2 regions of the Microbacterium sp. NPDC089698 genome follow, and region 2 is predicted to be linked to the other one. Evidence: predicted binding sites of a transcription regulator. Region 2 holds the regulator's gene; the other holds the start of a gene.

Region 1 (3,406 bases), on a different contig from region 2:
TTCTCCGGCTTGTCGGCGACGACGGCCTCGGTGGTGAGGAACAGGCCGGCGATCGACGCGGCGTTCTGCAGCGCCGAGCGGGTGACCTTGGCCGGGTCGATGATGCCCTGTGCGAACATGTCGCCGTACTCGCCGGTCGCGGCGTTGAGGCCGTGACCCGTGGAGAGCTCGGAGACCTTGTGCGCGACGACACCCGGCTCGAGACCGGCGTTGAGCGCGATCTGCTTGAGCGGCGCCTCGATCGCGACGCGAACGATGTTCGCACCGGTCGCCTCGTCGCCCGAGAGCTCGAGGCCGTTGAGGGCCTTCGTGCCGGACTGGATCAGCGCGACGCCACCACCGGCGACGATGCCCTCCTCGACGGCGGCCTTCGCGTTGCGGACGGCGTCCTCGATGCGGTGCTTGCGCTCCTTGAGCTCGACCTCGGTGGCCGCGCCCGCCTTGATGACGGCCACGCCGCCGGCGAGCTTGGCGAGGCGCTCCTGCAGCTTCTCGCGGTCGTAGTCGCTGTCGGTGTTCTCGATCTCGCGACGGATCTGGGTCACGCGACCGGCGATCTGCTCGGCGTCGCCGGCACCCTCGACGATCGTGGTCTCGTCCTTGGTGACGATGACCTTGCGCGCACGGCCCAGCAGGTCGAGGGTCGCGTTCTCGAGCTTGAGACCGACCTCCTCGGTGATCACGGTGCCGCCGGTGAGGATGGCGATGTCCTGCAGCTGCGCCTTGCGACGGTCGCCGAAGCCCGGAGCCTTGACGGCGACGGACTTGAAGATGCCGCGGATCTTGTTCAGCACCAGGGTCGCGAGGGCTTCGCCCTCGACGTCCTCGGCGATGATGACGAGCTCCTTGCCGTCCTGGATCACCTTGTCGACGACGGGCAGAAGGTCCTTGATGTTCGAGATCTTCTGGTTCGCGATGAGGATGTACGGGTCCTCGAAGACGGCCTCCTGGCGGTCCGGGTCCGTGACGAAGTACGGGTTCAGGTAGCCCTTGTCGAAGCGCATGCCCTCGGTGAGCTCGAGCTCGGTGCCGAAGGTCTGGGACTCCTCGACCGTGACCACGCCCTCCTTGCCGACCTTGTCGATGGCCTCGGCGATGAGCTCGCCGATCTCCGGGTCGGCGGCCGAGATCGACGCGGTGGCGGCGATCTGCTCCTTCGACTCGATCTCCTTGGCGGAGGCGAGCAGCTCGGCGGTGATGGCGGCGACGGCCTTCTCGATGCCCTTCTTCAGGCTGATCGGGTCGGCACCGGCTGCCACGTTGCGCAGGCCCTCGCGGACGAGCGCCTGGGCGAGCACCGTGGCGGTCGTGGTGCCGTCACCGGCGACGTCGTCCGTCTTCTTCGCGACCTCCTTGACGAGCTCCGCGCCGATCTTCTCGTACGGGTCGTCGAGCTCGATCTCCTTGGCGATGGACACGCCGTCGTTCGTGATGGTGGGGGCGCCCCACTTCTTCTCGAGCACGACGTTGCGGCCACGCGGGCCGAGGGTCACCTTGACCGCGTCGGCCAGGATGTTCAGGCCGCGCTCGAGACCGCGACGGGCCTCCTCATCGAAAGCGATGATCTTTGCCATGAGTTCTGTCGTCCCTCCTGGACGTAGACATTGGGTTTAGCACTCAGATCAGTCGAGTGCTAAACCCAGTCTGGCACTCGACCCCTGTGAGTGCAAGCCGCGGAGAGGCGTCCGGCCTCAGCCCGCCGAACCGTCGCCCGACGTGTCCGCGGGGGTCGGCTCGGTCGTGGGCGCGTTCTTCGCGAGATCCTGCCCGAGCACCACCGTCAGCTGCTTCTGGCCGGCCACGACATCGTCGCCGTACTGATCGCTCTGGGCGGTCTTCGTCGCCCCGATGAGGTTCGCGAGCGCCTGCGCCGCGGACTTGTCCGCCTCGGTCTTGTAGTAGACGGTCGTCGCCGGGAAGTCCTGCGTGCTGGCGTCGCTCGCGGCCACGGCGTTCCCGGCGAACCCGGCGGCGACGATCGTGTCGCGCGTGCTCGCGGCGAGGCCGTTCGCCGTGGTCGCGTTCAGCACCAGCACGGCGTAGGACGTGTCCAGCGCCGGCGCGGAGGCGGTCGCCGTGCGCGAGACGCTGGGCATCGGGGTGGCGCTGTCGAAGCTGATCCTGCCCATGGCGAGCATCGCGGCAAAGATGCCGATGGCGATGAGCGCGGCGGTCGCCACGGCGGCCCAGAGCAGCACGAACCAGCCGCGCATCCCGGGGTTCTCGGCGCGGTGGGCGCCGACGCGGCCCTGTGCGTGCGGGATCACGTCGAATCGGTCGCGGGCGGAGTCTGGCATTCCACGATGTTATCCGGGGTGCTCCTGCGGTTTCCGTGAACGACAGGCCGGGAGCACGAGCCGCGTTCCCGCCTCAGCCGGCGGAGAGCGCGGTGCGGCCGCTCCGGCGGGCCGCCGCGTCCTCGCGGATCCGGCGAAGACGGCGCACCAGCATCGGATCCTCGACCAGCGCCTGCTCGGAATCGATGACCCGGTCCAGCAGCTGGTAGTAGCGCGCCGGCGTGAGCTCCAGCTCGGCGCGGATCGCCTCCTCCTTGGCGCTGGAGTGCCCTGGGCGCCGCGCCTCGAACGCGAGGATGACGCGTTCGCGGTCGCTCAGGAGGTCGGTCACCGTCCCAGGCTACGTCCCGGCCGGCGCCGCACCGGGACGGCGCGCCCGTCTGTGGCCCCGCGGCGCGCGGAACGCGGGAGAATGGATCCGACCCCGGGAGGATCCATGTCGCACCGCGTGACCAAGACCGACGCCGAATGGCGGGCCGAGCTCGACCCGCAGCAGTACGCCGTGCTGCGCGAAGCCGCGACCGAACGGGCATGGACCGGTGAGCTGCTCGACGAGCACCGCGCCGGCCTCTACACCTGCGGCGCCTGCGGCTCCGAGCTGTTCCACAGCGGCACGAAGTTCGACTCGGGCTGCGGCTGGCCGAGCTTCTACGAGTCCGTCCGCCCCGAGGCCGTCGAGCTCATCGAGGACACGAGTCTCGGGATGACCCGCACCGAGGTGCGCTGCGCGAACTGCGGTTCGCACCTGGGTCACGTCTTCCCCGACGGGTTCGGCACGCCCACCGGCGACCGCTACTGCATGAACTCGATCGCGCTGTCCTTCCAGCCGGACGAATCCGCCACCGAGGCATGAGCGCGCTCGAGGCCGTCCGACGCCGGCAGTCCTGGTCCAAGGTGACCCCTGAGGCGCCGACGCGGGAGCAGCTGCTGCCCCTGATCGCCGCCGCCGGCCGGGTCGCCGATCACTCCTCGCTCCGCCCCTGGCGTCTGATCGAGCTGCGCGGCGAGGACCGGGAGCGACTGGGATCCGCGATCGCGCAGGCGACGGGCGACTCCTCCCCGTCGTCCAAGCCGCTGCGCGCCTCCCTCCTGATCGCCGTCGTGGCCAG
Region 2 (3,406 bases):
CCGGGATCCCCGTCGCGGATGAAGCGCACCCAGGCGTCGTGCATCGCGGCGGCGAGCGCCTGCGGCGGAGCGGCCCCCGCGATCTTCGCGCTCTCCGGATCGTGGAGGCGGTCGAACACGAACGGGATCTCGAGGGCATGCGCCGCGCGCAGATCGCGCACGGGGCTGGGCCAGGAGAACTCGTACAGGAAGGTCGGGGCGGGGCGGGTGCGGGCGGCCCTCGTGGCCGGGGCGCGCAGCAGGAGATCCGTGGCGAGTTGACCGAACACCTCTCCGGTGCTCGCGCCGGGATGCTCGGCGCGCACGGCTCTGGCGGCCGCCGCGGGGATCCGCAGCGCGAGTCGCGCGAGCAGGAGCTTCGACGGCCGGATGCCCCGCACCGCCTCCGGGGGGAACCAGAGCCGGTACTCGTCGGTGTTGGTGCCGATCAGGAGCGGCATGTCGGCGTCGGCGAGCGCCTCGTGCGGTGATTGCGGCAGCGACGCGGGATCCCGCACGAGCTGGAAGCCGGGGGCTCCGCCGAGCGGGGAGGAGCCGGCGGACTGGGCGCGTCGCGCCTCGAGCAGGGCGTCCGGTGCGAGCGCCGCGAACGCCTCCCGCGTGGCCGCGACTCCGAGCCGCTTCGCGAGCTGGCGGGTCACGCGTCCGCCGCGCTCGGGGGACTGCGCCTCGAGCGGCCCGGACTGCACGATGCCGCCGCGCACCAGCGCCCTCGTGTCCGGTCGCGACAGCAGTGCGGCGACGAGCGCTCCGCCGGCGGACTCGCCCATGAGGGTGATCCGACCCGGATCGCCGCCGAACGCCGCGATCTCGTCGCGCACCCAGCGCAGGGCCGCCGCGACGTCCTGGAGGCCCAGGTTGCGCGGCGCGTCCGCCAGCACGGAGAAGCCCTCGGAACCCAGACGGTAGTTGACGCTGACGAACACCACGCCGTCCCGCGCGAACTCGGTGCCGTCGTACATCGACAGCGCCGCCGTGCCGCGCTCCAGGGCGCCGCCGTGGATCCACAGCACCACCGGGGCGCCGTCCGCGCCCGACGGAGACCAGACGTTGGCCGTGAGGATGTCCTCTCCCGCGATGCGGAGGCTGCCGAGTATCTCCGCGGTCGCACCGGCATACGGCAGCTGCGGCGCGGTCGGGCCGAACGTCGCGGCATCGCGCGGTGCGGACCAGGCATCGGCGGGCCGAGGCGAACGGAAGCGGTCTTCTCCGAAGGGCGGCGCCGCGTACGGCACGCCGAGATACCGGTCGATGCCGTCGCTGCGCCGGCCGATCAGCTCGCCGAAGGAGATCCTGGTGCGCACGAGGTCCTGGTCCATGGCCACATCCTAGGGACAGCCGCATCCTCGGCATGTCCGGTCCCCGGTGCTGCGGATCCCCGACATGTCCGGCCCATGAGCCTGTCGAAGGGCCCGGCAGGATAGGATTGGCACTCAGGATGCACGAGTGCCAACGGCGAGGAGGAGCGATGGTCTCAGAACGCGGACTCCAGGTGCTCCGCGCCATCGTCGAGGACTACGTCGAGACGAATGAGCCGGTCGGCAGCAAGTCGATCGTGGAGCGGCACGCGTTCGGCGTGTCCGCCGCGACGATCCGCAACGACATGGCCCAGCTCGAGGACGAGGACCTCATCGCGGCGCCGCACACCTCCTCCGGGCGGGTGCCGACCGACAAGGGCTATCGCGTGTTCGTCGACCATCTCGCGCAGGTGCGGCCGCTCTCGGCGGCCCAGCGCAGCGCGATCACGGCCTTCCTCGCGGATCCCGCCGACCTCGACGACCTCATGGTGCGCACCGTGCGCGTGCTCACGCGGCTCACGGGACAGGTCGCTCTCGCGCAGTACCCGTCTTTCGCCCGGGCGCACATCACGCACGTCGAGCTCGTCGCCCTCGCCCCGAACCGGCTGCTGATCGTGCTCGTCACCGATGCGGGCGGCGTCTCGCAGCGGATCGTGCCGCTGCCGGTCGAGCTGGACGACGCCGAGCTGGGGCTGCTCCGCGCGGTCATCACCGAGCTGCTGACCGGCCGCTCGGTGCGCCGCGGCGCGGAGCGCGTGGAGGCGGCGGCGGACACGTCGTACGGCCCTCGGATCGACGCCGCCCGCGCCGCCGTGCTGCGCGCCGTGGCGGAGGAGCTCGCGGAGTTCCGCCAGGAGCGCCTGGTGATGGCGGGGGCGGCGACCCTCGCCCGCCGCGAGCACGACTTCCGCGGCAGCATCCATCCCCTCCTCGAGGCGATCGAGGAGCAGGTGACGCTGCTGCGGCTGATGAGCGAGATGCGCGTCGACGAGCACGGGCTCGCCGCGAGCATCGGCACGGAGAACGCCGCCTTCGGCCTCGGCGAGGCATCGATCGTGGCGAGCGACTACCTGACGCACGGCGGCACCGCACGCGTGGGCGTGATGGGGCCGACCCGGATGGACTACCCGAGCAATCTCGCGGCGGCGCGGGCCGTGGCCCGCTACCTGTCGAGGCTGCTCGAAGAGGACGAGTCCGGCCGCTGAGCGGCCGCAGAACACACGCGCCGCCGCCCGGCGGCCCGGAAAGGCGATGGTGACGGATCACTACGAGGTCCTCGGCGTCTCGCGCGATGCGAGCGAGGATGAGATCAAGAAGGCGTATCGGCGGCTCGCACGTCAGCTGCACCCCGATGTGAACCCCAGTGAGGATGCGGCGGAGCGATTCAAGCTCGTCACGCACGCCTACGACGTGCTGAGCGATGCCGACTCGCGGCGCCGCTACGACATGGGCGGCGACCAGAACGGCAACGGCGGCTTCGGAGGGTTCGGCGGCTTCGGCGACATCTTCGAGACCTTCTTCGGCGGAGGAGGGGCGCGCTCCGCCCGTCCGCGCTCGCGCCGGGAGCGCGGACAGGACGCCCTCGTGCGCGTGACGCTCGAACTCGGCGACGTCGTGTTCGGCGTGCACCGCGACATCGAGGTGGACACGGCCGTGCTCTGCGAGACGTGCCAGGGATCCTGCTGCCAGGAGGGCACCTCGCCCGTCACCTGCGACATCTGCGGCGGCTCCGGCCACGTCCAGCAGCAGGTGCGCAGCCTGCTCGGCAACGTCATCACGACCGCTCCCTGCGGATCCTGCGAGGGGTTCGGCACGACGATCCCGTTCCCGTGCCAGACCTGCAACGGCCAGGGGCGGGTGCGTTCGCGCCGCACGGTCGGGCTCGACATCCCGGCCGGCGTCGAGACCGGCCTGCGCCTGCAGCTGCCCGGATCCGGCGAGGTCGGCCGCGCCGGCGGTCCGAACGGCGACCTGTACGTCGAGGTGACCGTCGCCCCGCACGCCCGGTTCAGTCGCGACGGCGACGACCTGCTCGCGACCCTCGAGGTCGCGATGAGCGATGCCATCCTCGGCGCCACGACGACGATCGAGTCCCTGGACGGATCCGT

The links. The regulator HrcA, encoded in region 2, represses chaperone genes, less so after heat shock. The targets are predictions, from matches to a motif close to TTNGCACTCGNNNNNNNCGAGTGCNAA.
Region 1: the regulator HrcA is predicted to act here: its motif matches at 1,611-1,637, upstream of groL (chaperonin GroEL).

Annotation. Positions count from the first base shown of each region.
Region 1 covers NZ_JBIVHE010000008.1:130,589-133,994, forward strand. The annotation lists gene groL (chaperonin GroEL) at 1-1,574, opposite strand, end outside; gene ACIPY5_RS18895 (LytR C-terminal domain-containing protein) at 1,692-2,297, opposite strand; gene ACIPY5_RS18900 (DUF3263 domain-containing protein) at 2,371-2,628, opposite strand; gene msrB (peptide-methionine (R)-S-oxide reductase MsrB) at 2,734-3,150, shown strand; gene ACIPY5_RS18910 (nitroreductase family protein) at 3,147-3,406, shown strand, end outside.
Region 2 covers NZ_JBIVHE010000001.1:578,609-582,014, reverse strand. The annotation lists gene ACIPY5_RS02810 (carboxylesterase/lipase family protein) at 1-1,319, opposite strand, end outside; gene hrcA (heat-inducible transcriptional repressor HrcA) at 1,469-2,503, shown strand; gene dnaJ (molecular chaperone DnaJ) at 2,553-3,406, shown strand, end outside.